DNA from 3 places in the Burkholderia sp. AW49-1 genome. Region 2 is predicted to be linked to each of the others. Evidence: riboswitches for the same ligand, from Rfam matches in the RefSeq annotation. Region 2 holds a riboswitch; each other region holds the start of a gene.
What was found. Region 2 has a riboswitch for cobalamin ahead of ACV22W_RS00050 (TonB-dependent receptor domain-containing protein). Riboswitches for the same ligand answer to the same signal wherever they lie in the genome.
Positions count from the first base shown of each region.

Region 1: linked by a shared signal. The riboswitch ahead of cobA (uroporphyrinogen-III C-methyltransferase) and the one ahead of ACV22W_RS00050 (TonB-dependent receptor domain-containing protein) in region 2 are both predicted to bind cobalamin.
Region 3: linked by a shared signal. The riboswitch ahead of cobG (precorrin-3B synthase) and the one ahead of ACV22W_RS00050 (TonB-dependent receptor domain-containing protein) in region 2 are both predicted to bind cobalamin.

Region 1 covers NZ_JBSAXF010000005.1:264,888-274,690, forward strand. Annotated here, with positions in the region: gene ACV22W_RS11280 (M20 aminoacylase family protein) at 1-31, shown strand, start outside; gene ACV22W_RS11285 (hypothetical protein) at 71-199, shown strand; gene ACV22W_RS11290 (cobyrinate a,c-diamide synthase) at 224-1,528, opposite strand; gene cobO (cob(I)yrinic acid a,c-diamide adenosyltransferase) at 1,532-2,134, opposite strand; gene ACV22W_RS11300 (cobalamin biosynthesis protein) at 2,169-2,546, opposite strand; gene cobA (uroporphyrinogen-III C-methyltransferase) at 2,543-3,352, opposite strand; cobalamin riboswitch at 3,463-3,699, opposite strand; cobalamin riboswitch at 3,824-4,086, shown strand; gene ACV22W_RS11310 (HoxN/HupN/NixA family nickel/cobalt transporter) at 4,274-5,332, shown strand; gene cobW (cobalamin biosynthesis protein CobW) at 5,358-6,446, shown strand; gene cobN (cobaltochelatase subunit CobN) at 6,453-9,803, shown strand, end outside.
Region 2 covers NZ_JBSAXF010000001.1:4,467-14,269, forward strand. Annotated here, with positions in the region: gene ACV22W_RS00035 (VOC family protein) at 1-376, opposite strand, end outside; gene ACV22W_RS00040 (Lrp/AsnC family transcriptional regulator) at 440-901, opposite strand; gene ACV22W_RS00045 (LysE/ArgO family amino acid transporter) at 1,016-1,654, shown strand; gene ACV22W_RS00050 (TonB-dependent receptor domain-containing protein) at 1,689-3,617, opposite strand; cobalamin riboswitch at 3,933-4,125, opposite strand; gene ACV22W_RS00055 (helix-turn-helix domain-containing protein) at 4,235-5,251, opposite strand; gene ACV22W_RS00060 (hypothetical protein) at 5,421-5,765, shown strand; gene ACV22W_RS00065 (Dabb family protein) at 5,755-6,387, shown strand; gene ACV22W_RS00070 (NADP-dependent oxidoreductase) at 6,442-7,434, shown strand; gene ACV22W_RS00075 (SDR family NAD(P)-dependent oxidoreductase) at 7,477-8,352, shown strand; gene ACV22W_RS00080 (SDR family NAD(P)-dependent oxidoreductase) at 8,354-9,178, shown strand; gene ACV22W_RS00085 (hypothetical protein) at 9,225-9,473, opposite strand; gene ACV22W_RS00090 (threo-3-hydroxy-L-aspartate ammonia-lyase) at 9,604-9,803, opposite strand, start outside.
Region 3 covers NZ_JBSAXF010000005.1:283,347-293,149, reverse strand. Annotated here, with positions in the region: gene cobM (precorrin-4 C(11)-methyltransferase) at 1-511, opposite strand, end outside; gene ACV22W_RS11410 (cobalt-precorrin-6A reductase) at 554-1,285, opposite strand; gene ACV22W_RS11405 (cobalt-precorrin-5B (C(1))-methyltransferase) at 1,282-2,370, opposite strand; gene cbiE (precorrin-6y C5,15-methyltransferase (decarboxylating) subunit CbiE) at 2,370-3,605, opposite strand; cobalamin riboswitch at 3,809-3,999, shown strand; gene cobG (precorrin-3B synthase) at 4,107-5,462, shown strand; gene ACV22W_RS11390 (precorrin-8X methylmutase) at 5,455-6,081, shown strand; gene ACV22W_RS11385 (precorrin-2 C(20)-methyltransferase) at 6,078-6,812, shown strand; gene cobJ (precorrin-3B C(17)-methyltransferase) at 6,809-8,524, shown strand; gene ACV22W_RS11375 (chitinase) at 8,777-9,803, shown strand, end outside.

The DNA of each region.
Region 1 (9,803 bases), on a different contig from region 2:
GGTCAAGCTGGCCGAGACGTTCCTGGTGTGACGCCGCGGCGCATCGACGCGGGCGCCGCCGCCCAGGCTCATGTTCCATTGGAAAGCGCTGGCCGAGGGCGGCGTATCGGCCGACGCGATGTTCAACGCGCATTTCTCGCCCGACGGCACCGTGATCCGGACTTCACGCTCGGAAGCGCCGGGCCGCGAAAAGCACTGACATCGCGACCTTTCACGGTTTGCGTCAGAATGCCGTGCCGCCGAACAGCGCGGCCGCCATTTCCGGATTCGACGGCCAGTACATGTGCATGTACGTCGCGACGATCGGGCCCGCGCGATAAACGGCTTCGCCGCTGCCGGGCGCGCCGTCGGGCCGCGCAGCGGTCGCCAGCGGCGCCAGCGGCGTATCGAGCCGCGAATAATGAAACGTATGACCGCGCATCGGCCCGGTGCGCGTGTCCAGCTGCTGCATCCCGAGCGCCGCGAAGCGGCGCTGCATCGTCGCATGGCCCGACAGCAGCCCGAGCATCGGCGTCGTCGCGCCGTCCACGTCCGTCAGCGATTCGCACAGATACACCATCCCGCCGCATTCCGCGACGATCGGCCGGCCGGCCGCCGCGTGCGCGCGAATCGTCCGCGCGGTCACGGCATTCGCCGCAAGCGTCGCCGCATGCAGTTCCGGATAGCCGCCCGGCAGGAACAGCGCATCGCAATCGGCGGGCACGGGTTCGTCGGCCAGCGGCGAAAAGAACCGAAGCTGCGCGCCGAGCGCATCGAGCAGCGCCAGATTCGCCGGATAAATGAACGAGAACGCCGCATCGCGCGCGATCGCGATCCGCGTGCCGGCGAGCGCACGCGGCAGCGGGGCGCGGACGTCCGGTGCCGCGAACGAAAGGGCGGGCGGCAATTCGGCGAGCGCCGTCTGCGCGAGCACGTCGGCCGCGCGCTCGAGCCGCGCATCGAGGTCGTCGATGTCGGCCGGCTGGTGCAGGCCGAGATGCCGCTCCGGCAGCGCGATGCCCGCATCGGCCGGCACGTGGCCGAGCCAGCGCAAGTCGTCGGGTAACGCCTGCCGCAGCAGTTCCGCGTGCCGCGGCGACCCGACGCGGTTCGCCAGCACACCGTGAAACGGCACCTCGGGGCGGAACCGCGCGAGCCCGAACGCGATCGCCGCGAACGTCTGCGCCATCGACTTCGCGGCGATCACCGCGACGACCGGCACGCCGAACGCGACCGCGAGATCGGCGCTGCTCGGCGTGCCGTCGAACAATCCCATCACGCCTTCGATCAGGATCAGGTCCGCGTCGCGCGCGGCATCGGCGAGCAGCGCACGGCAGCCGGTTTCCCCGACCATGCCGAGGTCGAGCGCATGCACGGGGAAGCCGCTCGCGCGTTCGAGCAACATCGGATCGAGAAAATCCGGCCCGGTCTTGAACACGCGCACGCGCCGGCCGAGCCGCCGGTGCAGCCGCGCAAGGCCGGCCGTCACCGACGTCTTGCCCTGGCCAGACGCGGGCGCGCTGACGAACAGCGCGGGGCAGGCCGGCATCGCTCAGAACTCCACGCCGGGCTGCGCCTTCACGCCTTGCTCCTTGTACGGATGCTTGACGAGCCGCATTTCGGTGACGAGGTCGGCCGCATCGATCAGTGCATCGGGCGCATGCCGGCCCGTGACGACGACGTGCACCGAATCCGGCCGCCCGACGAGCGTCGCGAGCACTTCGTCGAGCGGCAGATATTCGTACTTCAGCACGGTGTTCAGCTCGTCGAGGATCACCATCCGGTAATCGCCACTTTCGATCATCCGGCGCGCCTCGTCCCAGCCCTTGCGCGCGGTCGCGATATCGGCGTCGCGGTTCTGCGTGTTCCACGTATAGCCGTCGCCCATCGTCACGAAGTCGCATTGCGCGACCGCGCCGAGGAAGTCGCGCTCGGACGTGTGCAGCGCGCCCTTGATGAACTGCACGACGCCGAGCCGCATGCCGTGGCCGAGCACGCGCACGGCCATGCCGAACGCGGCCGTGCTCTTGCCCTTGCCGTTGCCGGTGTTGACGATCAGCAGGCCCTTTTCCTGGGTGGCGGCGGCCTGCTTCTTTTCATGGCCGGCGCGGCGGCGTTCGGTCATCCGCTGATGGGATTCGGCATCGGTCTTCATCGGGAATCGTCCTGTCGAAAGCGAAACAAAGGGTTCAGAGCGGGCCGGCGAGCGCGACCGTCACGCCGCCCAAGATGGATTTGGGGCCGAGCAGCCGGCCACGCGGCGCCGCGAGCCGCGCGCACGGCTCGGCCACGCCCGCGACGCCGAAACGCGCGAGCGCGGCCGCCGACGGGCCGCTCAATGCCGGTCCGGGGCACTGCGCGAGCTGCGCCGCGTCGAACGCGACGAGCGGCCAGCCGCGGCGTGCGCACAGCATGCGCAGCGGCCGCGCGCGCGCCTTGTCGACGAGTGTCGCGACGACGGCCGGCTCGGCATCAGGGTAGTGCTTCAGCGCCGCGCGGATCGCAGCATCGAGTTGCGCGGCCGTCACGTCCGCGCGAAACCCGACGCCGAGCGCGACGCGCATCATGCGCGGCCGCCGAGCGCCGCGCGCACGGCGGGATCGTCGGCAAGCGCCGCGACGCGGCCGATCACGACGATCGCGGGCGAACCGATACCGGTCGCACCCACACGTTCGACGACGGCGTCGAGCGTCGCGAGCACGTGCCGCTGCCCGTCACGCGTCGCGTTCTCGATCGCCGCGCACGGCATGTCGCCGGGCACGCCGCCGTCGCGCAGCGCGGCCACGATCGCGTCGAGCCGGCGTATGCCCATGTAGATCACGATCGTCATGCGCGTCGCGGCCAGCGCGCGCCAGTCGGGCTCGTCGGCACCCGCGCCGTGGCCCGTGACGAAGATCACGCCCTGCGCGTCGCCGCGATGCGTGACCGGAATGCCGAGCGCGGACGGGGCCGCGATACCGGCCGTGATGCCGTTCACGACCTCGACCGGGAAACCCGCCGCGCCGAGCGCGAGCAGCTCCTCGCCGCCCCGGCCGAATACGAACGGATCGCCGCCCTTGAGCCGCGCGACGCTGCGGCCCGCGCGCAGGTGCGCGAGCATCGCGGCGACGATCGCCTCCTGCGGCGTCGACGCATGGCCGCCGCGCTTGCCGACGTGCTCGATGCGCGCGTCGGCGCGTGCATGGCGCAATACGTCGGGGTTCACGAGGTCGTCGACGAGCAGCACGTCGGCCGCGGCGATCGCGCGCACGGCCTTCAGCGTCAGCAGATCGGCGTCGCCGGGGCCGGCGCCGACGAGCCACGCGCGGCTCATCGGACGCGGCACGGCGCACACCGTGTCGTGGCAGTGGAAAGGGGACGGCGAACGGCACATCGGCGGCCGGCGGACAGGCAAGGCATGATGGATCGGGCGAAGCCCGCGCGAACGCGGGCGGGAAGCGCACCCCATCCGTCCCCCGCGGATCGGGCGTTCGGCGAGCAGCGGGCTCGCCCCTTGCGTCGGCCGGTATCCGGGCTGGCCGCTTGCCAGGCCGCAGCCTTCCCGCCCGCTGAAGGGCAGTGGCATCGCGGGCGGCCTGGGCGCGTGCGGGGGGAACCGCGGCGCGCGGGCGGCGTACCGTTGCGGGGACAGCACAGGCCGGGCGGACTTCCGCCTCCTGTTTCCCGTTTAACTGCGTGCGCGGAATGCGCATGCGAGCACCGAACGCGGCGCATACGATAGCACAGCGATCGGCCCGCGCGAACCCGCCCCGCGGGCGCCGCGAGCGCCCCCGGCACGATGCAGTGGCCGTGCCGAACGCGCCGCGGCGGCCCGTTCCGCCTTGACGCTCCCCGCACCGCCGCCTACACTCGCACGCGTTTTGGTGCTCGCGCGTGCTCCTCCGGCGCGCGCAGTTAAACGGGAAACAGGGAGCCTGGCTGCGCCGCAGCCGAGCCAACCTGTGCTGCCCCCGCAACGGTAAGCGAACGCATCGCGCCCAGCGCGATGCAGCGCCGCTTCGCCGCATGCCTGCCGCATGCGGACGACCGCCACTGGATGCCGCGCATCCGGGAAGGCGAAGCGGCGTGTTCGTCAGCCCGGATACCGGCCAGAACGTGGGGTTCAGCGCCGCGGGGAGGCGGCGCATCGTCCACGGCCGCAGCACGCCCGACGCCCGAACGTTGCCCGCTTCCTTTGCCGATCCGTCAGCCGCAGCACGCGCGCGGGCCGGGGCGAAGAACGGCCGGCGGCGCAGGCGGGGCCGACGACGGCCGTGTTGGCATTCATCATGTCGACCGTTCGCAAAGGAGCATCATGCTCGACTCGTTCTTCCGCCTGTTCAACGACAGCTCATCCGGGCTGCGCGGCAAAATCGTCGCGATCTATTCATTGCTCGTCGCCTTCAACGTCGGCGCGTGGATCTGGGCCTTCGTCGCGTTTCGCGACCAGCCCGTGCTGCTGGGTACCGCGCTGCTCGCCTACGTGTTCGGGCTGCGCCACGCGGTCGACGCCGACCATATCGCCGCGATCGACAACGTCACGCGCAAGCTGATGCAGGAGGGCCGCAGCCCGCTCGGCGCGGGCCTGTTCTTCTCGCTCGGCCATTCGACGGTGGTGATCGTGATGTCGGTCGCGGTCGCGCTGACCGCGGCGTCGCTCGCGCGTTTCGAGAGCATGAAGACCTGGGGCGGCGTGATCAGCACGAGCGTGTCGGCGTTCTTCCTGCTGGTGCTCGCGGCCGCCAACCTGCTGATCCTGATCTCCGTCTACCGGACGTTTCGCGCGGCCCGCCGCGGCGAGACGATCGTCGACGCCGACCTCGACATGCTGATGAACCAGCGCGGCGTGCTGGCCCGCCTGTTCCGGCCGCTGTTCCGCCTCGTGTCGCGCAGCTGGCACCTGTATCCGGTCGGTTTCCTGTTCGGCTTCGGCTTCGACACCGCGACCGAAATCGCGCTGTTCGGCATTTCGGCCACGCAGGTGCAGGGCGGCCTGTCGTTCTGGTCGGTGATGGTGCTGCCGGTGCTGTTCACCGCGGGCATGACGCTCGTCGACACGACCGACGGCATCCTGATGATGGGCGCGTACCGCTGGGCGTACGTGCGGCCGATCCGCAAGATCTACTACAACATGACGATCACGTTCGTGTCGGTGCTGGTCGCCGCGCTGATCGGCGGCATCGAGGTGCTCGCGCTGCTCGCGGATAAACTGTCGCTGGAGGGGCCCGTGTGGGATTTCTCGACGATGGTCGCATCGCATTTCGGGATGCTCGGCTACGTCGTGATCGGCCTGTTCCTTGCGTGCTGGATCGTGTCGGCCGCGATCTACCGCCTCAAACGCTACGACGAGATCGACGTGACGCTCTCGGCCTGACTCCCTTTTCGACACAGGATCCACCATGACCTTACGCAAGCTTCCCGTCACGATCGTCACGGGCTTTCTCGGCAGCGGCAAGACCACGCTGATGCGCCACATCCTGCAGCACGCCGAAGGCCGCCGCATCGCGGTGATCGTCAATGAATTCGGCGAGCTCGGCATCGACGGCGAAATCCTCAAGGGCTGCGGCATCGGCTGCGAGGACGCTGACAGCGCGCAGGGCGAAGCGTCGGGCCAGCTGTACGAACTCGCGAACGGCTGCCTGTGCTGCACCGTGCAGGAGGAGTTCTATCCGGTGATGGAAGCGCTCGTCGAGCGCCGCGCCGACATCGATCACGTGCTGATCGAGACGTCGGGCCTCGCGCTGCCCAAGCCGCTCGTGCAGGCCTTCAACTGGCCGACGATCCGCAACAGCTTCACGGTCGACGCGGTCGTGACCGTGGTCGACGGTCCGGCCGCCGCGAGCGGCCAGTTCGCCGAGAACCCGCAGGCCGTCGACGCGCAGCGCCGCGCCGATCCGAACCTCGACCACGAATCGCCGCTGCACGAACTGTTCGCCGATCAGCTGTCGTCCGCCGACCTCGTGATCGTGAACAAGGCCGACCTCGTCGCCGACGCGCGGTTCGCCGAGGTCGAGGCCGCGATCCGCGAGGAAATCCCGCCGCAGGTGAAGATCGTTCGCGCGACGCGTGGCGAACTGGACGTCGCGATGCTGCTTGGACTCGAATCGGCGTCGGAGGAAACGATCCACCTGCGGCACGACCATCACGGCTCGGCCGACGACGGCGATCACGACCACCATCACGACGATTTCGATTCGGTGGTGGTGTCGGGCGATGCGGGCACGCGCGAGGCGACGATCGCCGCGCTGCAGCGTGTCGTCGAGACGCACACGATCTACCGCGCGAAAGGCTTCGCCGCGCTGCCCGATGCGCCGATGCGGCTCGTGATCCAGGGCGTCGGCCGCCGCTTCGACAGCTACTTCGACCGTCGCTGGCAGGACGGCGAAACGCGGGCGAGCCGCTTCGTGCTGATCGGCGAGGATCTCGACGCGGCCGCGCTGCAGCGCGCGTTCGACGCCGCATGCGCGGCCGACCTGCAACAGGCGTAACGCGCGATGCATCTGCTGCGCACCACGCCGGGCGGCTTCGTCGACGATACGCAGGGCGTCGTGCGGATCGACCAGCAGCCGGCCGACATCGTGATCCTGAGCTCGGCCGACACGACGCTGTCGCTGCTGGCCAGCGTCGTGCCGAAACTGCCCGCCGGCTTTCCGAGCGTGCGGCTCGCGAACGTCACGTTCCTGCGGCAGCCGGCGTCGGTCGATTTCTATGTCGACGACGTGCTGCGCCACGCGAAGACGGTCGTGATCGATCATCTGGGCGGCGAAGCATACTGGCCGTACGGGATCGAGCAGGCCGTGTCGCTCGCGTCGAAACGGAAGCAGCAGCTCGCGATGTTCTCGGGCGACCTGCAGGAAGACCCGAACCTCGTCGCGAAGAGCACGGTCGCGCCCGAGCTGTGCCGGATGTGGTGGCGGTATCTGCGCGAAGGCGGCATGCACAACGCCGAAGCGTTGCTGCGCAGCATCGCGTTCCATACGCTCGGTTTCGGTGACGAACCCGAGCTGCCGCGCCCGCTGCCGGCCGCCGCGCTGTATCACCCGGCGCGCGACCCGGCGAGCGTCGACGACTGGCGTGCGCGCTGGACGCCCGGCGCGCCCGTCGTCGCGATCCTGTTCTATCGCGCGCACTGGCAGGCCGCGAACACCGCCGTGTTCGACGCGCTGGCCGATGCGCTCGTGCGCGAGGGGCTCAATCCGCTGCCGATCGCGGTCACGTCATTGAAGGATGCGGTGAGCCGCGAGGTCGTCACGCAGCTGTGCGACACGCACGGCGTCGCGCTCGTGCTGAACACCACCGCCTTCGCGGCCGGCGCGATCGACAGCCCCGAGCCCGACGTGCTCGCCGGCGATGCGCCGGTGCTGCAGGTGATCCTGTCCGGCGGCAACCGCGACGCGTGGGTGGCCGACAACCAGGGGCTGCATGCGCGCGACATCGCGATGCACATCGCGTTGCCCGAGGTCGACGGGCGCATCGTCACGCGCGCGGTGAGCTTCAAGGGGCTGGCGTATCGTTGTCCGCACACCGAAGTCGACGTCGTGCGCTACCAGCCGGACGCCGAACGCGTCGCGTTCGTCGCGGCGCTCGCGCGCGGCTGGTGCCGGCTGCGCACGCTCGACAACGCCGACAAGCGCATCGCGCTGATCCTCGCGAACTATCCGCAAAGCGAAGGGCGGATCGGCAATGGCGTCGGGCTCGACACGCCGGCGTCCGCACTGCGCGTGCTGGCGGCGCTGCGCGATGCGGGCTATGCCGTGGCCGACCTGCCGGCCGATGGCGACGCGCTGATCGCGCGACTCACCGAAGGCGTGACCAACGACCCGGCCGTGCGCGCCTTGCGCCCCGCGTTCCAGAGCTTCGCGCTGGCCGATTACGTCGCGCATTTCGCGCGGCTGCCGGCCGCGGTGCGCGACGCGCTGAACGCGCGCTGGGGCCTGCCCGAAGCGGACCCGACGCTGCGTCAGGGGCGCTTCACGATCGCCGGCTGGCGCGCGGGCAACGTGTTCGTCGGCATCCAGCCGTCGCGCTCGCGCGGCGAGAACGACTATGCGAGCTACCACGATGCGGATCTCGTGCCGCCGCACGCGTATCTCGCGTTCTATTTCTGGCTGCGCGATGCGTTCGGCATCGACGCGGTCATCCACCTCGGCAAGCACGGCAACCTCGAATGGCTGCCGGGCAAGAGCGTCGCGCTGTCCGACGCGTGCTGGCCCGACCTGACGCTCGGGCCGCTGCCGCATCTGTATCCGTTCATCGTCAACGATCCGGGCGAGGGCAGCCAGGCGAAGCGCCGCGCGCAGGCGGTGATCGTCGATCACCTGATGCCGCCGCTTACGCGCGCGGAAAACTACGGCCCGCTGCAGGATCTCGAACGGCAGGTCGACGAATACTACGAGGCGCTGATGGTCGATGCGCGGCGCGCGAAGCTGCTGCGCAAGACGATTCTCGCGACGATCGCCGAACACCGTCTGCACGACGAACTGAGCGTTTCGCCGCCGCGCGATGCGGGCGACGAGGATGCGCTGCTGACGCGCGTCGACGCGTGGCTGTGCGAACTGAAGGAAGCGCAGATTCGCGACGGGCTGCACGTGTTCGGCGTGTCGCCCGCCGACCGTCAGCGACGCGACACGCTGCTCGCGCTCGCGCGTTTTCCGGTCGGTGACGGCAAGGGCGAACGCGCGGGGCTGATCGGCGCGCTCGCGCGCGATCTCGCGCTCGGCGACGATTTCGATCCGCTCGCGGCCGACTGGGCCGCGCCGTGGACGGGCCCGCGGCCGGCCGTTCTGCAAGCGCTCGACGCGTCGCCGTGGCGCCATGCCGGCGACACGCGCGAGCGGCTCGAACGGCTCGCGCAGCATTGGCTCGACGGGCTGTGCGCGGCTGTTTCCGGCAAGACCGGCGCCGATGCCGCCCCCACGCCGCCCGGCGACTGGCCGAGCACGCTCGCCGTGCTCGAGCGCGTGCGCTCGACGCTGCTGCCCGCCCTCGACGCATGCGGCGGCGAGGAACTGCGCCAGCTGCTGCGCGGCCTCGACGGCCGCTTCGTGCCGCCGGGGCCGAGCGGCTCGCCGTCGCGCGGCAGGCCCGACGTGCTGCCGACGGGCCGCAACTTCTATTCGGTCGATACGCGCGCGGTGCCGACGCAGGCCGCGTGGACGCTCGGGCTGAAGTCCGCGCAGCAGCTGATCGAACGCCATCTGCAGGATCACGGCGACTATCCGCGCGCGATCGGCCTGTCGGTCTGGGGGACGGCCACGATGCGCACCGGCGGCGACGACATCGCGCAGGCGTTCGCGCTCCTCGGCGTGCGGCCGAAATGGGCGCACGGCAGCCATCGCGTGACCGATTTCGAGATCCTGCCGATCGAGATCTTCGACCGGCCGCGCATCGACGTGACGCTGCGCGTGTCGGGCTTCTTCCGCGACGCGTTCCCGAACCTGATGCACCTGTTCGACGCGGCCGTGCAGGCCGTTGCCGCGCTCGACGAGCCCGAGGCACTGAACCCGATCCGCGCGCGCGTCGAGCGCGAACGCGCGAAATGGATCGAACAGGGCGTGGCGCCGGACGAAGCGCGGCGGCGTGCCGGCTGGCGCGTGTTCGGCGCGCGGCCGGGCAGCTACGGCGCGGGCCTGCAGGATCTGATCGACCAGCGCCGCTGGCAGGCCGACGCCGATCTCGCCGATGCGTACCGCCGGTGGGGCGGCCATGCGTACGCGCAGAACAGCGCAGGCGACGCGGCGCCCGACGTGTTCGGCGAACGGCTCGCGACGATCGACGTCGTCGTGCAGAATCAGGACAGCCGCGAACACGACATCCTCGATTCGAACGACTACTACCAGTTCCAG
Region 2 (9,803 bases):
TAGAAAAATTCAACTCGACGCCATTGCCGGCCGGATCGGTGAAAAACAGCTGCAGCTGGCGCGTGAGCGGCACGTACGTGCGCGAGTACCGGACCTGCGCGTCGGCCAGGCGCCGCTCCATGTCGGCGGCGTTCTCGCATGAAAACGCCATATGGTCGAACGTGTTGACGACGTGCGCCGGCCGAACTTCGCCGGGCCGCGCTTCCGACAGGTGGAGGATCGCCTGCGCGCCCGCGTAGAGCCAGTAGCCGTTGCTCTGGAACGGCGGTCGATAGCCCGGCTGGAGGCCCACGACGGTCACGTAGAAATCGCGCAGCGTATCGAGCGTGGCGCGATCCGCGCGCAGGTTGTAATGATTGAGTCCGATGACTGGCATGGCAGGTTGTCCGGTTCGTGCAAGGTGCGCCACGCACAGCATCGCGCAACGCGGGGCGTCCTGTCACCCCCGAGTGCCTTTGACCGCCGCGGCCGGCCGCGCGAGCCCGCGCGCCGGCAGCGGCGTCGACATCACGATCGACGTGCGCGTTTCGCCGTACAGGTTGATGCGCTCGATCAGTTGCTCGAGGTGCGCCATGCTGACGGCGACGAACCGCATTACGTAGGAATCCGCGCCGGTCACGTGATGGCACTCGACCACTTCTGGAATCGTCTCCAGCAGCTTCAGGAATTTCGCCTTCGCCGGCTGCGGCACCGTGATGCCGATCAGCGCGCTCACCGGGTAGCCGGCCGCGGCCGGATTGACCCGCGCCGTGTAGCCGTCGATCACGCCGGCCGATTCGAGGCGCTTCACGCGTTCCGTCACCGCCGGCACCGACAGGTGAACCTGGCGCGCCAGCTCCGTGTAGCTGATGCGGCCGTTGGCCTGCAGCAGCGCGAGTATCTTCCAGTCGAGTTCGTCCATCGCGGCGGAGTTTTTAAGGTGAAGGCCTCATTTTTCCTTAAAAACCGTCTTCAGCGGCGACCGGACTTTCCCTACGATGCGGTTCATGTCATTGCATGTCGCGAGGAGCCGGCCATGCTGTTCATCAAGTCCGTCGTGATGGGGTTGTCGATCGCTGTGCCGGTCGGCCCGATCGGCATGCTCTGCATCCAGCGCAGCCTGAGCCGTGGCTTTCACGCCGGGTTCGCGACGGGCATCGGCGCCGCGTGCGCCGATGCGATCTACGGGCTGCTCGGCGCGCTGGGCGTCGCCGGCATCGTCACCGCGTTTCCGATGCTGACCGTCGCGCTGAAAATCGTCGGCGGCGCGTTCCTCGTGTGGCTGGCCTGGTCCATCGCGCGGCAGGCGCCGGCTGCGTCGGCGGCGGTGCAGGACGTGTCGCGCACGACCGTGCTGCGCGATTTCCTGACGACCTTCGGCCTCACGCTGTCGAACCCGATGACGATCCTGTCGTTCGTCGGGATCTTCGCGGCGCTCGGCCCGCTGGCGGGCACGCATGCAGGCACGATGGGGCCGACCGTGGCGTCGATGGTCGCGGGCGTGTTCCTCGGATCCGCGACGTGGTGGCTGTGCCTGAGCAGCGCGACCGCCGCGTTGCGAGCGAAGATGCCGCTGACGTTCATGCACGGGCTGTCGCGCGTGTCGGCCGTGGTGATCGCGGTGTTCGGCGCGACCCAGTTGATCGCGGGCATGCGCGGCGTCGTCTGGTCATGACGCGCGCTGCGGCACCGGCACACCGCGCGCGCGATCAGAACGTGTAGCTGACCTTGCCGAACGCGGTGCGGCCGAGCGTGTTGTAGCCGTACGCGGTCATGTACTGACGGTCGAACAGGTTCGACAGCGTCGCCGACACCGTCAGGTGCGAATTGATCCTGTACGACGCGCGCAGGTTCACGGTCAGGTACGACGGCAGATACGTCGTGTTGGCCGGGTCGTCGAACGTCGTGCCGCCGTAGTTCAGCGACGCACCCGTGCTCAGTGCGTGCAGGTTGAATTCGTCCCACGTATGGTCGACGTTGACGCTGACCGTCTGGCGCGGCCGGCGGTTGAGCCAGCTGTCGTTGGTTTCGTCATGGGGATTCAGGAAACCGACCGCGACGCTCACCGGCGTATAACGGCCGATCGTGCCCTTGTACGACAGGTCGATGCCGCGGATGTGCGAGCGACCGATGTTCATCGGCGAGCGCGTCGCGGGGTTGTAGGCGATCAGGTTGTTGATGCGCGTGTCGTAGATCGCGGCGCTGAACGTGCCGTACGCCGTGTTCGCATCGAGCGCGGCCTCGACCGAATCGCTGCGTTCCGGGTTCAGGTCCGGGTTGCCGTAGCCCGGGTAGTACAGGTCGTTGAACGAGGGCAGGCGGAACGCGTTGCCGTACGACACGCGCGCCGTATAGACCGGCGTGATGGCCCACGACAGCGCGGCGTTGCCGGTGTTCACGGCCTTCCCGGCGATGATCTCGTGCCGCCCCGCGACGAACATCGTCACGCTGCCGAGCGTCGCCGACTGATGCAGCGAGAACGCGGAGTCGTTGCGCGTGGGCACGCCGTCCGGCACGTCGACGGGCAGGAAGGCCTGTTCGCGCGTGAAGTCGTACGCGACCTTCGTCTCGCCCGACAGCGGCAGGCCGAACAGCCGGAAGCCGTGTTCCTGATGGGTCAGCGACGTCGACGAACTGATGCGCTGCGAGTTGATCTGGTCGGTCGGAATGGTCGGGTCGCTCGCGTACAGGAACTGGCGGTCGTTCGCATAACCGAACGACTGGTCGAACTGGGTGTCGGGCGTGATGTCGAGATGGAACGCGATGCCGGTCGTCAGCTGATGATCGAGCTCGCGATTCGCAAAGCCGGCGTTGTCATAGGACAGGTCGGAGCGGTGATACAGCGCGAACGTCGAGATCGACCAGTTGTCGCGCGCGTAGCCGAGTCGCGCATCGAGGTCCTGCGCGTGATACGGATTGCGGCCGTCCTCGTGCCCGTAGGCGAACGGTCGCGTCGCGTCGATGCCGGCCGTGTTGTAGCTGTGCAGGCCGAGCGTGTAGGTGAGGCCGCCGAGCGCGGCGAGCGACCCCGTCGACGGCACGGTGCCCGACGTGCGCACCTGCGTGTCGAAGGTCTTGTTCGAGCCGCCGCCGAACGACACGGTCGTCTGGTTCGGCTGGCCGGCGGCGCGGCGCGTGAACAGTTGCACGACGCCGCCCATCGCGTTCGCGCCGAACGATGCGGCGGCCGGCCCCGAGATCACCTCGACGCGTTCGAACGCGTCGGTCGGCAGGTCGGCCCACGGCGCGATGCCGGTCGTCGGCGAGCCGATCCGGATGCCGTCGATGAACACCGCGACCTGATTGGCGGACGAGCCGCGGATGCTCACGGACGCGGACGAGCCGGGGCCGCCGTTTTGCGAGACGGTCACGCCCGGCAGCGTCGCGAGCGCCTGCGTGATGCTCGGGTCGCTCGGCGACAGCCGATCGAGATCGGCGCGCGTGAGCACCTGCGTCGTCGCATAGCGCTGGTCGAACGATTCGGGCAGGTGCCGCGTGTCGGTCACGCTGATCGTCGGCAGGTCGGCGGCTGCGGCGGGTTGGGGCGGCTGCGGGAGGGCCGTGTCGCCGGCGGCATGGGCGATCGGGGCGAACAGCGCCGTGGCGGCGGACGTGGCGAGAAAGTGGCGAAGATTCATGAGGCAATGAGCGTGATCGTGTTGCAGGTACGGCGAGCGTAAGCGGGTGGCGGTGCGTACCGCCCGGGTTCGTATCGGTCTATCGCGAGACCGGACGGCTTGGGCGGTCGTCGCGCGGATCGAACGACACGGCACGGCACACGCGTGCGGACACGCCGCGCCCATGGCTGGCGCGACGGCACGACGCTTCCGGCGAGGAAGCGGAGGCGGAAAGACTGGACATCTGAAGGGTCCTGAGGTCGGGCCGTCCATGCAACGGGGCGACCGCCAAAGGCGGCGCCTGGCGCTCCGGGACACCCCGCCCGGCGCGGCTGCTTGGACCTCGGGTCGATGGCAGGTCTCCTGGCTCGCGGGTCGCTATTCGCACCGGCCTTCCCGGTTTCCCAGTGGCTTGGAGTAGTGCGGATTCGCCGCTCACAGTTGCGGGGGCAGCCGCAGATTCGAGGCGCTGCCTCTCCTGCGTTCCCTTTTGATCCCGTCTCCGGGAACCATCAGCGCGCAAGCGTAATGGCGAGCGCTCCGGCGCGTCAATCGGCGAAGCGCGCGGGGATGCGAAAAAACGTCAGTGATCGCCGGATTCTTTTCCAGATCCTCGCTTGCGAGACATGAGGACCCCTTTACATCTGATGAAAGGGCGCGTTGGCCGCGCGGCAATCGCGCCGGAAGCGGCTCGGCGCGACGCCCGTCCATCGCACGAACGCCCGCCGGAAAGCTTCTTCGCCCGCGAACCCGAGATGCGCGGCGATCCGCGCGACCGGCCAATCGGACTCGCGCAGGCAGCGCCGCGCGACGTCGGCGAGACACCGCTCGCGCAACGCGTGATAGCCGCTGCCTTCGGCGGCCAGCCGCCGCCGCAACGTCGCCTCGCTGACGCCGAGCCATGTCGCCAGCTCGGCAAGCGCGGGCAGCGCCTGCTCGCGCGCGAGCGCCGCGTCGAGAAAGCCGCGCACCTGCTGCGCCCATGACACGACGGCCGGCGCCGCATCGATCAGACGAAACGGGAAATCGACGAGGAACGCCGTCAGTTCACCCGGCTGGCGGATCACGCGGGCATCGAGCCGCGCAGCGTCGAATGCGAAGCCATAGGTTTTGCGGCCGACGTCAACCGGCGCGTTGAACAGCCCGAGCAGCGGCATCGCGTCGTCGCGGCGCGGATGGCCGAGCCAGACTTCGTCCGGTCGCAGCGGTTGCCCGATCAGCCAGCCGAACAACTGCAGATAGCAGAACAAGCCCGTCAGGTCGACGAGGCACGCGGCCGGGCTGCGCGTGCGGCGCAGCGAATCCATCCGGAACGTCGCGCGCCCGTCGCGCACCGCGAGCGACAGCGCGCCGGCGCGCGGCGTCAGCATCTCGCAGAATTCAGCCGCGCAGCGGATTGCGTCCGCGAGCGTCGCGCAACTGAGCAGGCAGCGGCACATCAGGTCGACTTCCTGCTTGCGCATCGGCGGATGGCCGTTGCCGCGCGCAACCTGCGCCTCGAGCCGCTCGATCGCGTCGCGGTACAGCGCGACGAAGCCGCCGGGCGTCGTCGGTCGTTCAGCCGGCGGTGCGCCGCTGCGCGTCAGCTCGTCCAGCAGGCGGGCGCCGAGGCCCGGCAACATGCGGCCGCGTGCCGGCATTGCGCGCTGTTTCATCTCTCTCCCGATCTGAGCGCTACGACAGGGGCCGGTGAGCGGGCCGGTAGGGGTTCGCCGGCCGTCGCCACGCAAGAATGGTATCGACGCCGGCCGCTTCCGGCCTCGCCGGAACGGCGTAGGCGACCGGCATCGCATTGCGCCACGAACTTCCCGAGACGACTCGCGAATGATCCAGATCGTAGACGAAATCACCCTCGCGCCCGAGCGCATTCCCGACGTGCTGGCGCTGCTGCGCGACCGTTATCTGCCGGGCCACGCGGCGCGCGGACTGACGGCGGCCGGCCGCTGGGTGTCGCCGCCCGTCGCGGTGCCGGGGCAGCCGAGCACGCTGTGGCTGACGTGGCAGGTTGCCGATGCTGCGGCGTACTACCGGATGCGCGCGCTGACCGACGGCGATGTGGTCGCGTTCTGGATGGCCGTCGACGCGCTGTGCGACGCGCGCCGCCGCCATGTGATGACGGACGCCGATGCGCCGCTGCCTGCACTGACGGAGGTCGACCATGCGGCATGACACGGCGCAGATATTCGCTTCGGCGACCGACGATGCCGGCGCGTTCGAACGTGCATTGCGCGGCGCCGCGCATGCGTTGCCCGGCGCGACCCGCGTGGCACTCGCGCGCAATCTGGACGGCTGCTGGAACGCGGGCGACTACACGCTCGACGTGCTGCGCGACGAACGGGCGGCCGACCACGCGCCGGACTTCACCGCGCTGGCCCGCATACCGGCCGTCGCGCGGATCGACGGCGCCGCATGCCTGGCGGTCGGCGGCGGCCTGCGCGAGCCGGCGCTGCGCGACGGCGTATGGCGCACGCTGATGCTGCGCGTGCGGCCGAAGGCCGACGAAGCACAGGTGCGCGACCTCGAGCGCGAACTGATGCGCATGCCCGCGTTCATGCCCGGCATCCGCAACTGGCGGCTGAGCCGGATCGTGACGCCGGGTGCGTGGACCCACGTCTGGCAACAGGAATTCGCGCACGTCGGCGATCTGCTCGGCGAATACCTGCTGCATCCGTATCACTGGGGCTGGGTCGACCGCCGCTTCGACGCCGAAAGCCCCGACTGGACGGTCGATGCGATCTCGCACGCGTTCTGCCCGCTCGCGTCGAGCCTGCTGGCCGACACGGCCGGGTGACGCGCGACGCACGCGAGCCGCCGCCATGCAAACGACAATCCTGGAGACACCACCATGCGAGCCTTGCTGATCGACCGCGTCGGTCATTCCGACGCACTGCGAATGGCCGACGTTCCCGCGCCGACACCGGGCCCCGGCGACGTGCTGATTCGCGTCGCGTACGCGGGCGTCAATCCCGCCGACTGGAAATGCCGCGAAGGCTATCTCGGCGCGTTCATGCAGATCACGTTTCCGTTCGTGATCGGCTTCGACGCGGCCGGTGTGGTCGAGGCGGTCGGCGAGGGCGTGGAAGGTTTCGCGCCCGGGATGCGCGTGTTCGCGCAGACCGACGCCGGCGCGGGGCGCTGGGGCGCGTATGCGGAATACGTCGCGGTGCGGCACGACTCGGTCGTGCGCCTGCCCGACGCGGTCGGCTTCGCGGAAGCGGCCGCCACGCCGACGCCCGCGCTGGCCGCGTGGGCCGGCCTGTTCGACGACGGCGCGCTGCGTGACGGGCAGAGCGTGCTCGTGCACGGCGGCGCGGGCGCGGTCGGCACGTTCGCGATCCAGCTTGCCGTGCAGGCGGGCGCGCGCGTCGCGGCGACGTGCTCGGCCCGCAATCGCGCGCGCGTCGAGGCGCTCGGCGCGGCGGCGAGCATCGACTATCGCGCGCAGGGCATCGCGGCGGCCGTTCGGGCGTGGTCGCCCGGCGGCGTCGATCTCGTGCTCGATGCGGTCGGCGGCGGCACGCTGCCCGATGCACTCGACCTGCTGGCACGAGGCGGCACGCTCGTGAACATCATGACGCTCGCGGCCGGCGAAGCGGAGCGGCTGGCCGCGACGGGCGCCGAAGCCGCGCGGCGCGGCCTGCGCACCGCGATGACGTACAGCCGGATGCCGAGCGGCGCCACGCTGGCGGCGATCGCGGAACGGCTCGACCGGGGCGTGCTGCGCGTGCCGCGCTTCGACAGTTTCCCGCTCGAACAGGCGGCGCGCGCGCTCGATCTCGTTCAAACGGGGGACGCGAAGACCAAGTTCGTGCTGCACGTTGCGGATATCGGGGGCTGACACGGAACGGTCCGCGCACGACACCCCTTTACCGGAGACATCATGACCGACACCCGAACCGCGACGCTCGCGGGCAAATGTGCGCTCGTGACCGGCGCGAGCCGTGGCATCGGCCGCGCGATCGCGCAGCGCCTCGCGTCGGAAGGCGCGACCGTCGTCGTGACGGCGCGCAGCCTCACGCAATCCGCGACGACCGCCGGCACGCTCGCCGAAACGGTCGAGTTGATCGAGCAGGCAGGCGGCCGCGCGATCGCGCTGGCGGCCGACCTGTCGAACCCGGCCGAGCGCGACGCGCTCGTCGAACGCGCGGCGCAGGCGGCCGGTGGCCTGGACATCCTCGTGAACAACGCGGGCGTGGCCGACTACGCGCGCGTCGACGCGATGCCGATGACGATGTTCGACACGACGATCGAGCACTATCTGCGCATCCCGTTCGCGCTAAGCCAGGCCGCGATTCCGCGCATGCGCGCGCGCGGCGCCGGCTGGATCGTAAACGTCGGCTCGGTCACGGCGCTCGCGCCGCCGCGGCCGTTCGACGATTTCTCGCGCGCGGGCGGCGCGACCGTCTATGCGGCGGTCAAGGCCGCGCTGTCGCGCTTCACGCAAGGGCTCGCGGCCGAGCTCGAAGCCGACGGCATCGCGGTGAACCTGGTCGCGCCGAGCACCGCGATCCGCACGCCGGGCGCGGCCCGCTACATCCCCGAAGGCTATCCGACCGAGGACGTCGCGTATCTCGCGGAAACCGCGCTCGCGCTGTGCAGCCTGCCGGCAAGCGAGCGCACGGGCCTCGTCGCGCACAGCCTGCATTTCCCGCTGTCGCAGGGGCTCGCGGTGCGCTCGCTCGACGGCCGCTCGCCGTTGCCGCCGCCCGTGATTCCTGCGTACGCGCATCCACGCATCGACCCGACAGGACTTTGACATGACGACTTCGATTCGCTTCGACGGCGGTACCGCCGTGATCACCGGCGCGGCCAGCGGGATCGGCAGCGGGCTCGCGCGCCATGCCGCCGGGCTCGGCATGCGCGTGGTGCTGGCCGATCTCGACCCGGCGAAGCTCGATGCGTTCGCCGCGACGCTCGACACCGACGTGCTGTGCGTGCCGACGGACGTCAGCCGACCGGAAGCCGTCGACGCGCTGGCCGACGCCGCATGGCGGCGCTTCGGCGGCGTCGACCTGCTGTTCAACAACGCGGGCGTGATGACGACCGGCTTCAGCTGGGAAATCACGCCGGAACGGTTCGAGCGCAGTTTCGCGATCAACGTGCACGGCGTGCTGAACGGGATTCGCAGCTTCGTGCCGCGCATGCTCGAGCGCAACGTGCCCGCGCGCATCGTCAATACCGCGTCGGTCGGCGGGTTCCTGCCGAGCCCGTTGATGTCGCCTTACTCGGCGACGAAATTCGCGGTGGTCGCGCTGACCGAATCGTTGTACGGCGAACTGAAGATGCTCGGCGCGCCGGTCGGCGCGTCGCTGCTCGCGCCGGGCCCGGTGCAGACGGGCATCTTCAACGACCCGTTCGGCGCCGCGCACGACCGGCCCGAAGTGCAGGGCTTCGTCGACACGATGCGCGCGATGCTGAACGCGCACGGGCTCACGCCCGACGCATTCGCGGTGCGGGCATTCGACGGCATTCGTGACGGGCGTTACTGGCTGATTCCGCAGCCGGAGACGATCGACGGCGCGCTGCAGCGGCGCACCGCGGACATCCTCGCCGCGCGCGATCCGTCGCTGCCGTCGTTGTGATGGGGAGACACGGGCCGGCCGACCGACGCGGCCGGCTCGCGCAAGGTTACATGTGCGTGCCGGCGCGCGTGCGGCCGCCTGGTTCGCCGCCGCGGTCGGGCGGCGTATTGTTCTGATCGATCTTCGCGAGCACGAAGCCGGCATGCGGCAGCGCGGCGGGCGAACGGTGGGCGGCCTGCGCGAACGTGTCGCGCGGCGATGTGGCGGAAAAAACGGATGACGTCGCGCCCGGTTGAGCGAACGCCGTGAGGGATGCTGCCGCGAGGGCGGCGGCGACGATCGCGTGCGTGTTCATGGCGACTCCTTCTTCACGACTGACTGCGGGACAACGCTTTCAGTCTAGGGCGCGAAACTTAACGCGGCGTGAAGGAGCGGCGGCGCGCGGATGACAGGATGTTCATGCGGTCAGCCGCGCGCCGTGACGGTCACGCGGATGCGGCGACCAGCGCGCAGAAGTTCTCGAGATCGACGTTGCCGCCGCTGATCACGATGCCGACGCGCTTGCCTTTCAGTTCGTCCTTCATCCGGCGCGCGGCCGCGAGCGACAGGCAGCCGGTCGGCTCGACGACAATCTTCATACGGGTCGCGAAGAAGCGCATGCAGTCGACCAGTTCCGCGTCGGTCG
Region 3 (9,803 bases), on a different contig from region 2:
TCCGCGCGAGATGCCGCACGCCGAGATGGATCGCGAGCGTCGCGCGATGCGCGGCGAGCGCGCCGAGCGCTTCGCCTTCCGGCATCGTCGTCTTGCCCGCGAAGCGCGTGAGGATCACCGTCTGCGCGACACCGGGCAGCGTCAGCTCGACGCCGAGCGTCGCCGCGCACGCGGCCGTGGCCGTCACGCCGGGCACGATTTCATACGGAATCCCGAGGGCTTTCAGCCGGCGGATCTGTTCGCCGATCGCGCCGTACAGCGACGGATCGCCCGAATGCACGCGCGCGACGTCCTGGCCTTTCGCATGCGCGGCGGCGAGCAGCGCGACGATCGCATCGAGGTCGAGCTCGGCCGTATTGACAACCTGTTCCGCGCGATGGCCGTCGAGCACGGCTGGCGGCACGAGCGAGCCTGCGTACAGAATCACCGGGCACGTGCGCACGAGACGCTGGCCCTTCACCGTGATCAGTTCCGGGTCGCCGGGGCCCGCACCGATGAAATACACCGTCATCGAAAAATCTCCGTCAATTCATGGGGCAGTCGGCGCGCGGCGTCACGCGCGCGCGCTCGGGTCGAGCGCATCGAGCAGCGCGGCGGCCGAGTCGAACGCGCGATCGGCGTCGGGCTGCGCCGGCCGTCGCAGCATCACGACCGGCAGCCTGCGTTCGCGCGCGACATCGAGCTTGGCCTCGGTCGCGGCGCCGCCGCTGTTCTTGCTGACGACGACATCGATGCCCGCGAGCGCGAACAGCGCGCGCTCGCCGTCGAGCGTAAACGGCCCGCGCGCGGCGAGGATCTGCGCGCGCGCGTTGCCGGGATGCGCATCGAGGCAGCGCACCAGCCAGAACTGGTGCGGCGGAATCTCGTCGAGATGCGCGAGCGGTTCGCGGCCGAGCGTGAACAGCGGCCGCCGGAACGGCGCGAGCGCGGTCTCGATGCCCGCCCAGTCGTCGACCATCCGCCAGTCGTCGCCGGGTTGCGGCGCCCACGGCGCGCGGCGCAGCGCCCACAGCGGCACGCCCGCGTCGCGCGCGGCGGCCGCCGCGTTCGCGCTGATTCGCGCGGCATACGGATGCGTCGCGTCGATCACGAGGCCGATGCCGGCGCCATGCAGGTACGCGGCGAGCCCCGCCGCTCCGCCGAAGCCGCCAACGCGCACTTCGCAGCGCAAGTCGTCGGGCACCTTGCCGAGGCCCGCGAGGCTGTAGACGTGTTGCGGGCCGAGTGCGCGCGCGATCTTCAGCGCGTCGCCGGTGCCGCCGAGCAGCAGGATGCGCGCGCTCATCGTGCGCTCCCGACGAAGCGGCCCTGCCGATCGATCGCGAACATTTCGACCGCGACCGATGGCGGCACGATGTCGCGCGCGACCCGCAGCGCATGCGCGCAGACGATGTCGCCGAGCGGCACGCCGTCGGCCTGCGCGAGCTTGAGCGCTTCCTGGCTGGTGTTCGCCGCGCGCATCGCGGCCTGCAGAGCCGCGTTCGCGCCCGCCTCGGCCGCCCACTGCGCAAGCAGCGGCAGGTCGATGCTCGAATGGCGGCTGTGCAGGTCGAGATGGCCCGCCGCGAGCTTGCTGAGCTTGCCGAAACCGCCGCACATCGACAGGCGCGCGACCGGCGCGCGGCGCAGGTGCTTGAGCACCGCGCCGGCGAAATCGCCCATTTCGATCAGCGCCATGTCGGGCAGGCCGTAGTGCGCGCGCATCGCATCCTCGCTCGCGTTGCCGGTACACGCGGCGATGTGCGCGATTCCGTTCGCGCGGGCGACGTCGATGCCCTGGTGGATCGACGCGATGTACGCCGAGCAGGAGAACGGCCGCACGATGCCGGTCGTGCCGAGGATCGACAATCCGCCGACGATGCCGAGGCGCGGGTTCATCGTCTTCAGCGCGAGCGCCTCGCCGCCCTCGACGCCGATCGTCACGTCGAAGCCGCCTGCGTAGCCGAATTCGGCCGCGAGCGCGTCGAGGTGCGCGGTCATCATCTGGCGCGGCACCGGATTGATCGCCGGTTCGCCGACCGGCAGCGTGAGTCCGGCACGCGTGACGGTGCCGACACCCGGTCCCGCGTGAAAGCGCACGCCGGGCGCCGCCGCGAGCGCGACGCGCGCGAAGACCAGCGCACCGTGCGTGACGTCCGGATCGTCGCCGGCATCCTTGATCGTGCCGGCTTCCGCGCCGTCGGCCGTCGTCCGGCAGAACGCCAGCCGCATCATCACGTGCTGCCCCTTCGGCAGCACGATCTCGACGGCGTCGACCGCGACGCCCGCGAGCAGCAGGCGCGCGGCCGCGAGCGACGTCGCGGTCGCGCAGCTGCCGGTCGTGTAGCCGAAGCGCAGCGGTGCCGGTTGTTCGGGGGTTTCGTCGCGCATCACGCGGGGGCCGTGAGGTTCGTTGCCGTCGCATCGGGTTTGCGCACGTCGTACAGCGTGACGGGCAACGGCTGCCGCCACGTGTCGAAGCGGCCGAGCGGCTCGGCGTGCGCGAGCGACACGCGCGTGAGCGTGCCGCCGTGCGTCTCGCGCCACGCGGCGAGCGCGAGCTCGCCTTGCAGCGTGACCGCGTTCGCGACGAGCCGGCCGCCGGGCTTCAGCGCCGACCAGCACGCGTCGAGCACGCCGGGCGCGGTCGCGCCGCCGCCGATGAAGATCGCGTCGGGCGCAGCGAGCCCCGCGAGCGCAGCGGGCGCGCGCCCCGCGACGAGTTGCAGCCCCGGCACGCCGAGCGCGTCGCGGTTGTGCTCGATGAAGCGCTGGCGCTCCGCATGCGACTCGATCGCGATCGCCTGGCACGACGGATGCGCGCGCATCCATTCGATGCCGATCGAGCCGCTGCCCGCGCCGACGTCCCACAGCAATTCGCCGGGCGCGGGCGCGAGGCGTCCGAGCGTCAGCGCGCGCATGTCGCGCTTGGTGAGCTGGCCGTCGTGGCGGTACGCGTCGTCGGGCAGGCCGGGCGTGAGTGCGCGGCGAGGCGCATCGGGGCCGGCCTGGCAGTCGAGCGCGATCAGATTGAGCGCGGCGGTTTCGTCGATGTTCCAGTCTTGCGCGAGACCGTCGATGCGCCGCTCGAGCGGCCCGCCGAGGTGTTCGAACACGCTGATGCGCGTCGGACCGAAGCCGCGCGCGGCGAGTTCGGCGGCGACCGTGGCAGGCGTGTGGCCGTCGGCGCTCAGCACGAACAGGCGCCGGCCCGGCAGCAGGTGGCGCGCGAGCGTCGCGAGCGGCCGGCCGACGAGCGACACCGCGCCGACGTCCTGCAATGCCCAGCCGAGCCGCGCGGCCGCCAGCGACAGCGACGACGGCGCGGGCAGCACGCGCCATTCGTCGGGGGATAGTTCGCGCGCGAGTGTCGCGCCGACGCCGAACAGCATCGGGTCGCCGCTCGCCAGCACGCAGACGGGCGAACCGCGTCGCGCGAGCAGGCCCGACAGGTCGAATGGCGACGGCCACGCGGCGCGCTCGGCCCGCAGCCGCGCGGGCAGCATGTCGAGGTGCCGCTTCGCGCCGACGACCCACGACGCCTCGAGCAGCGCGCGCCGTGCGCTGCGCCCGAGCCCCGCGTAGCCGTCGTCGCCGATGCCCACTACCGTCAGCCACGCCGTCATGCACCCTTCCCCATCGTCCGGTTCCATCGAGTCGCCGTACGGCGCCGGTATGGCGCCGATGCGGCCGCCCGCATTGCGAAAGTCGGCATGGTACCGTGTTCCACCGCGCGTTTCATCTGCCGGGCCGCCGACGCCGGGCCGCATTTCGCTTCGGCCACGATGCTCGCTCGGCGGTCGCGAAGCGCGGGGGAAATCGGGTATGCTACGGCCGTTCGTTCGCCGGTGCCCTTCGGGGCCGAAGAGGGAACACAGGGCGCGCCGCGCGCCGCTGTGGCTGCCCCCGCAACTGTAGACAGCGAGCCGATCTCCCCCTCATGCCACTGGTTTCACCGGGAAGGCCGGGAGCCGGCGCCGACCTGTCAGCCAGGAGACCTGCCGGCATGAAAGTGCGTGCGTGCCAGTCGGCGTCGGGCGGGGTGTACCGATGCGTTGGCCGCGGCGCGACACTGTCCCGGTATCCCGTTGAGTTCCGCCCCCGATTCCATTCCTGCATCGACCGTCGTGCGCCCGTCGGCTTGCCCGGGGCTCGTGCGCGTCGTCGCGGCCGCCGACGGCGGGCTGTGCCGGATCAAGCTGCCGGGCGGCCGGCTCGACGCTCGGCAGGCGCGTGCGATCGCCGCCGCTGCGCGCGCTTACGGCTCCGGCGCGATTGATGCGACCAATCGCGCAAATCTCCAGTTGCGCGGCATCCGCGACGGCGCGGCCGATACGCTGGCCAACGCATTGCTCGATGCTGGCCTGGGCCCGCGCGCCGGCGATGCTGCCGACGACCGGGCCGCGCTCGCCGCGAGCGACGACGTCCGCAACCTGATGCTCAGCCCGCTCGCGGGGCGCGATCCCGACGCACTGCTCGACAGCCGCGCGCTCGCGCTGCCGTTGCTCGACATGCTGACGCACGAGCCGCGTCGCGGCGAGGTGTCGCCGAAATTCTCGATCCAGCTCGACGGCGGCGAATCGGTCGCGGCGCTCGATCATCCGCACGACATCTGGCTCGCCGCGTGGCGTCGCGGCGACGGGGCGGTCCGCATCGCCGCGGGCCTGGCCGGCTGCCCGCCGGTCGCGCCCGGTGATCCGCCCGCCTGGTTCGACGTCGCGCCGGAGCAGACCGTCGCGCTCGTTCGCGCACTGCTGCTCGCGTTCCTCGATCTCGCGCCGGCCGACATCACGCGGATGCGCGCGTTGCTCGCAACCGGCGGCGCATGCGCGTTGCGCGAGCGCGCGCAGCATTACGCGCCCTTCCCGCTCGAAGCCGATCCGGCACTGGCCGGCTGGCGGCGCAAGCAATCGGACGCCGCGCTGCGTGTCGGTGCACGGCCGTCGCGCGATGCGGATCGCTGCAGTGTCGGCGCGCAGTTCGTGCTCGGCCGGCTCGACGCAACGCAACTGGAACGGCTTGCGGCACTTGCCGACGCGCAAGGCGACGGCACGCTGTCGATGACCCCGTGGCAAGGCGTGTTCGTGCACGGCGTGCGGCACGAACGCACGCCGGCCTTGCTCGACGCGCTCGCGTCGCTCGGCCTCGTGTGCACGATGTCCGACCCGCTGGCGGCGCTGGTCGCGTGCACCGGCAGCGCGGGCTGCGCGAAGTCGCGCGCCGATACGAAACACGATGCGCTCGCGCTGGCCGCGCGCGTCGGCCATCCGGTCGACGTGCACCTGACCGGCTGCGAGCGTCACTGCGCGCTGCCGCACCCCGCGACGTCCACCCTCGTCGCGGTCGCGCCCGGACGCTACGACCTTTACCGGCGCGACGCCGCCGCGGGCCTCGGCGCCCCGCTCGCGCGCCATCTGACGATTGACCAGGCCGCGGACCGACTGACGGGCGCGCGGCACAGCCAGGACACCACCGATGCTTGACTACATTCGCGACGGGCAGGAAATCTACCGCCAGTCGTTCGCGACGATCCGCGCCGAGGCCGACCTGTCGAAGATTCCGCCCGATCTCGAGAAGCTCGCGGTGCGCGTGATCCACGCCTGCGGGATGGTCGATGTCGCCTACGACCTGCGCTTCTCGACCGGCGCCGGCACGGCGGGCCGCGCGGCGCTCGCGGCCGGCGCGCCGATCCTGTGCGACGCGCGGATGGTTGCCGAAGGCATCACGCGCGCGCGGCTGCCGGCCGGCAATCGCGTGATCTGCACGCTCGGCGAACCGGAAGTACCCGACCTTGCGCGGCATCTCGGCAACACGCGCTCGGCCGCGGCGCTCGAACTGTGGCGCCCGCATCTGGCCGGCAGCGTCGTCGTGATCGGCAATGCGCCGACCGCGCTGTTCCACCTGCTCGACATGATCGACGCCGGCGCGCCGCGCCCCGCTTTGATCCTCGGCTTTCCGGTCGGCTTCATCGGCGCGGCCGAATCCAAGGCGGCGCTCGACGCCGACAGCCGCGGCGTGCCGTACGTCGCGCTGCTCGGCCGGCGCGGCGGCAGCGCGATGGCCGCGGCCGCCGTCAACGCACTCGCGACGGAGGCAGAATGACGGCCCCGCGCGGACGCCTGTTCGGGGTCGGCGTCGGCCCCGGCGACCCTGAACTGATGACGATCAAGGCGCTGCGCGTGCTGCAGGCCGCGCCGGTGGTCGCGTATTTCGTCGCGAAGGGCAAGAAGGGCAATGCCTACGGAATCGTCGAGGCGCACCTGCTCGATGCGCAGACGCAATTGCCGCTCGTCTATCCGGTGACGACCGAGGCGCTGCCGCCGCCGCTCTGCTACGAGAACGTGATCGCCGATTTCTACGACACGGCCGCCGAGATCGTCGCATCGCATCTCGACGCCGGGCGCGACGTCGCGGTGATCTGCGAAGGCGATCCGTTCTTCTACGGGTCGTACATGTACCTGCACGATCGCCTCGCGCCGCGCTACGACACCGAGGTGATCCCGGGCGTGTGCGCGATGCTCGGCGGCACGGCCGTGCTCGGCCAGCCGCTCGTCTATCGCAACCAGAGCCTGTCGGTGCTGTCCGGCGTGCTGCCGGAGGACGAATTGCGCACGCGGCTCGCGCAGGCCGACGCGGCCGTCGTGATGAAGCTCGGCCGCAACTTCGACAAGGTGCGGCGCGTACTCGACGAACTGGGGCTCGCGAAACGCGCGCTGTACGTCGAGCGCGCGACGATGGCGGCGCAGCGCATCGTGCCGCTCGACGAAGTCGATCCGATGGCGTCGCCGTACTTCTCGCTGCTCGTCGTGCCGGGGGAAAAATGGCAAGGATGACGACTCCGCCCGCGATCGTGATTCTCGGCGCGGGCGCACTCGATACCGCGCGGCGTATCCAGGCGCGTTATCCGGGCGCCGTCGTGCACGGGCTCGCGTCGCGCGTCGAGGCCGACGTGCCGTTCGACGAGCTCGGCGCGCACCTGCGCGAGCTTTACGCGCGCGGCCTGCCGATCGTCGCGCTGTGCGCGGCCGGCATCGTGATCCGTTGCGTCGCGCCGGCGCTCGCCGACAAGGGTGTCGAGCCGCCGGTGCTCGCGGTCGCGGAAGACGGTTCGGCCGTCGTGCCGCTGCTCGGCGGGCTGACCGGCGTCAACCTGATCGCGCGCGAAATCGCCGAATGCCTCGGCGTCGCGCCCGCGATCACGACGAGCGGCGAGCTGCGCTTCGGCGCGTGCGTGCTCAACCCGCCCGACGGCTATGCGCTCGCCGATCTCCAGCAAGGCAAGCGTTTCGTGTCCGACCTGCTCGCGGGTGCGGCCACGCGCGTCGACGGCGCGGCGCCGTGGCTCGACGACGTCGCGCTGCCGCGCGACGATGCGGCCGCGCATGCGATCCGCGTGACGCCCGATGCGTGGCGCGGATCGCGCGACGAACTCGTGATCCATCCGCGCAGCGTGGTGGTCGCCATCGAGGCGCGCGGCGTGCGGGCCGATGCGTCGCCATCGCTTGCCGAGCGCATCGACGCGCTGCTCGATACGCACGGTCTCGCGCGGCTGGCGCTCGCCGCACTCGTCGCCCCGGCGTCGTTGCTCGGCGATGCGCGGGTCGAGGCGGCGGCACGGACGCTGGGCGTGCCGCTGCGCTGCGCCGATGTCGAACGCGACGAAGATGCCGATGCGGCTGCCCTGCTGGGTTCGACGTTGCGTGTGGCGCACACACTGCGCGCAAGGTCCGACGGTCTCGCGTGCGCGGTTGCGACGCAACCCGTCGATCCCGCGACGCTCGGCCGTGCACGCGGCCGCCTGACGGTGCTCGGCCTCGGCCCGGGCGATGCGGCATGGCTCACGCCCGCCGCGCGCACCGCGCTCGCGCAAGCCACCGACATCCTCGGCTATACGACCTACGTGACGATGGCCGGCCCGTTCCGCGCGGATCAGCGCGTCCACGGCACGGACAATCGCGAGGAAATGCAGCGCGCGCGCCATGCGTTCGAACTGGCGGCCGAAGGCCGGCGCGTCACGGTCGTCTCGTCGGGTGACCCGGGTGTCTTCGCGATGGCCGCGGCCGTGCTCGAAGCGCTCGACGAAGCGCGCGATCCGCGATGGGCCGCGGTCGAACTGCGCGTCGAACCCGGCGTATCGGCATCGCTCGCGACCGCCGCGCAGGCCGGCGCGCCGCTCGGCCACGATTTCTGCGCGATCTCGCTGTCGGACAACCTGAAGCCGTGGGACGTGATCGAGACGCGCCTGCGGCACGCGGCGCAAGCCGATCTCGTGATGGCGTTCTACAACCCGATCTCGCGTGCACGGCCGTGGCAGCTCGACCGTGCGCTCGATGCGGTGCGCGCGCACCGCGCGGCCGATACGGTCGTCGTGCTCGGCCGCGATATCGGCCGGCCCGGCGCGACGCTCACGACGACGACGCTCGGCGCGCTGCGCAGCGATCAGGTGGACATGCGCACGATGGTGATCGTCGGTTCGTCGACGACGCGGCGTTTCGCGATCGGCGACGGGCGTGAGTGGGTCTACACGCCGCGCTGGTATCGTTGAGCGTCGCTGCGCAACGCGCAGTTGACCATCCGCGCGAGACCGGGCGGAAAAATCGCCCGCTTCGCGTTTCGATATGCGATCGAATCGGCAAGATCGTTACGTATCGAGAATCGAATAACGAAAAGAACACCTAAGTATTCACGATTCGGCGCGAATCCTCCAAGATGAGCACGCCGCCGGCCGGGCATACCCGATCGCCCGCCCGGCGGCGATACGCGGGCCAGCGTATCCCTCTTCCACTTGGAGAACACAATGAACAACAACGTGTTGCCGCGATTCAACCCGCGCGCGCTCGCCGCGGGCTGCCTGCTCGCCATGGCGAGCGTGTCCCACGGCGCCGGCGTCTATGCGCCCTTCGTCGACGTGACGCTCTACCCGACGCCGCTCGTCGACCGGATCGGCGTCCAGCAAGGCATCCAGCAGTTCACGCTCGCGTTCGTGGTCGCGGGCAGCGGCTGCGCGCCGTCCTGGGGCGGCGTGCAGCCGATCGGCAACGGCGCGAGCGGCGACCTGCTCACGTCGCTGTCGACGTCGATCGCGAGCTATCGCGCGAAAGGCGGCGAGATTGCCGTCTCGTTCGGCGGCGCGAACGGCACGCCGCTGATGCAGGCATGCTCGAGCGTCCCCGCGCTGAAGACGGCCTATCAGACCGTGATCGACACCTACGGCCTCACGCACGTCGATTTCGACATCGAGGGCGCATCGCAGCAGGACAGCGCCGCCGTCGCCCGCAACTTCCAGGCCGTCGCGCAACTGCAGTCCGACTACGCGGCGAAAGGCAAGCCGCTGCACGTCACGCTGACGCTGCCGACGATGCCGACCGGGCTCACGCAGGACGGCGTGAACGTCGTCACCGCGGCCATCGCGAACAAGGTCGCGTTCGACGCGGTGAACTTGATGACGATGGACTACGGCCCCGCGAACATCGACATGGGCGCGGCCGCGATCAGCGCCGCGCAGGCGCTCTATACGCAGCTCGATACGGCGTTCAAGTCGGCGGGCCAGCCGAAAACGGGCGCGCAGCTGTGGCAGATGGTGGGCGTCACGCCGATGATCGGGATGAACGACGTGCAGGGCGAAACCTTCACGCTCGCGAATGCGCAGAGCGTGTTGAATGCGGCGATCGGCAACGGCTACGGTTTCTTCGGCAACTGGTCGGTCGGCCGCGATCAGCCTTGCCCGAACAACGGTGCATATGTGGCGCCGACCTGCTCGGGTATCGCGCAGCAGCCGTACGCGTTCGCATCGATCTTCCGCAGACTCGACGGCAAGTGGGGCG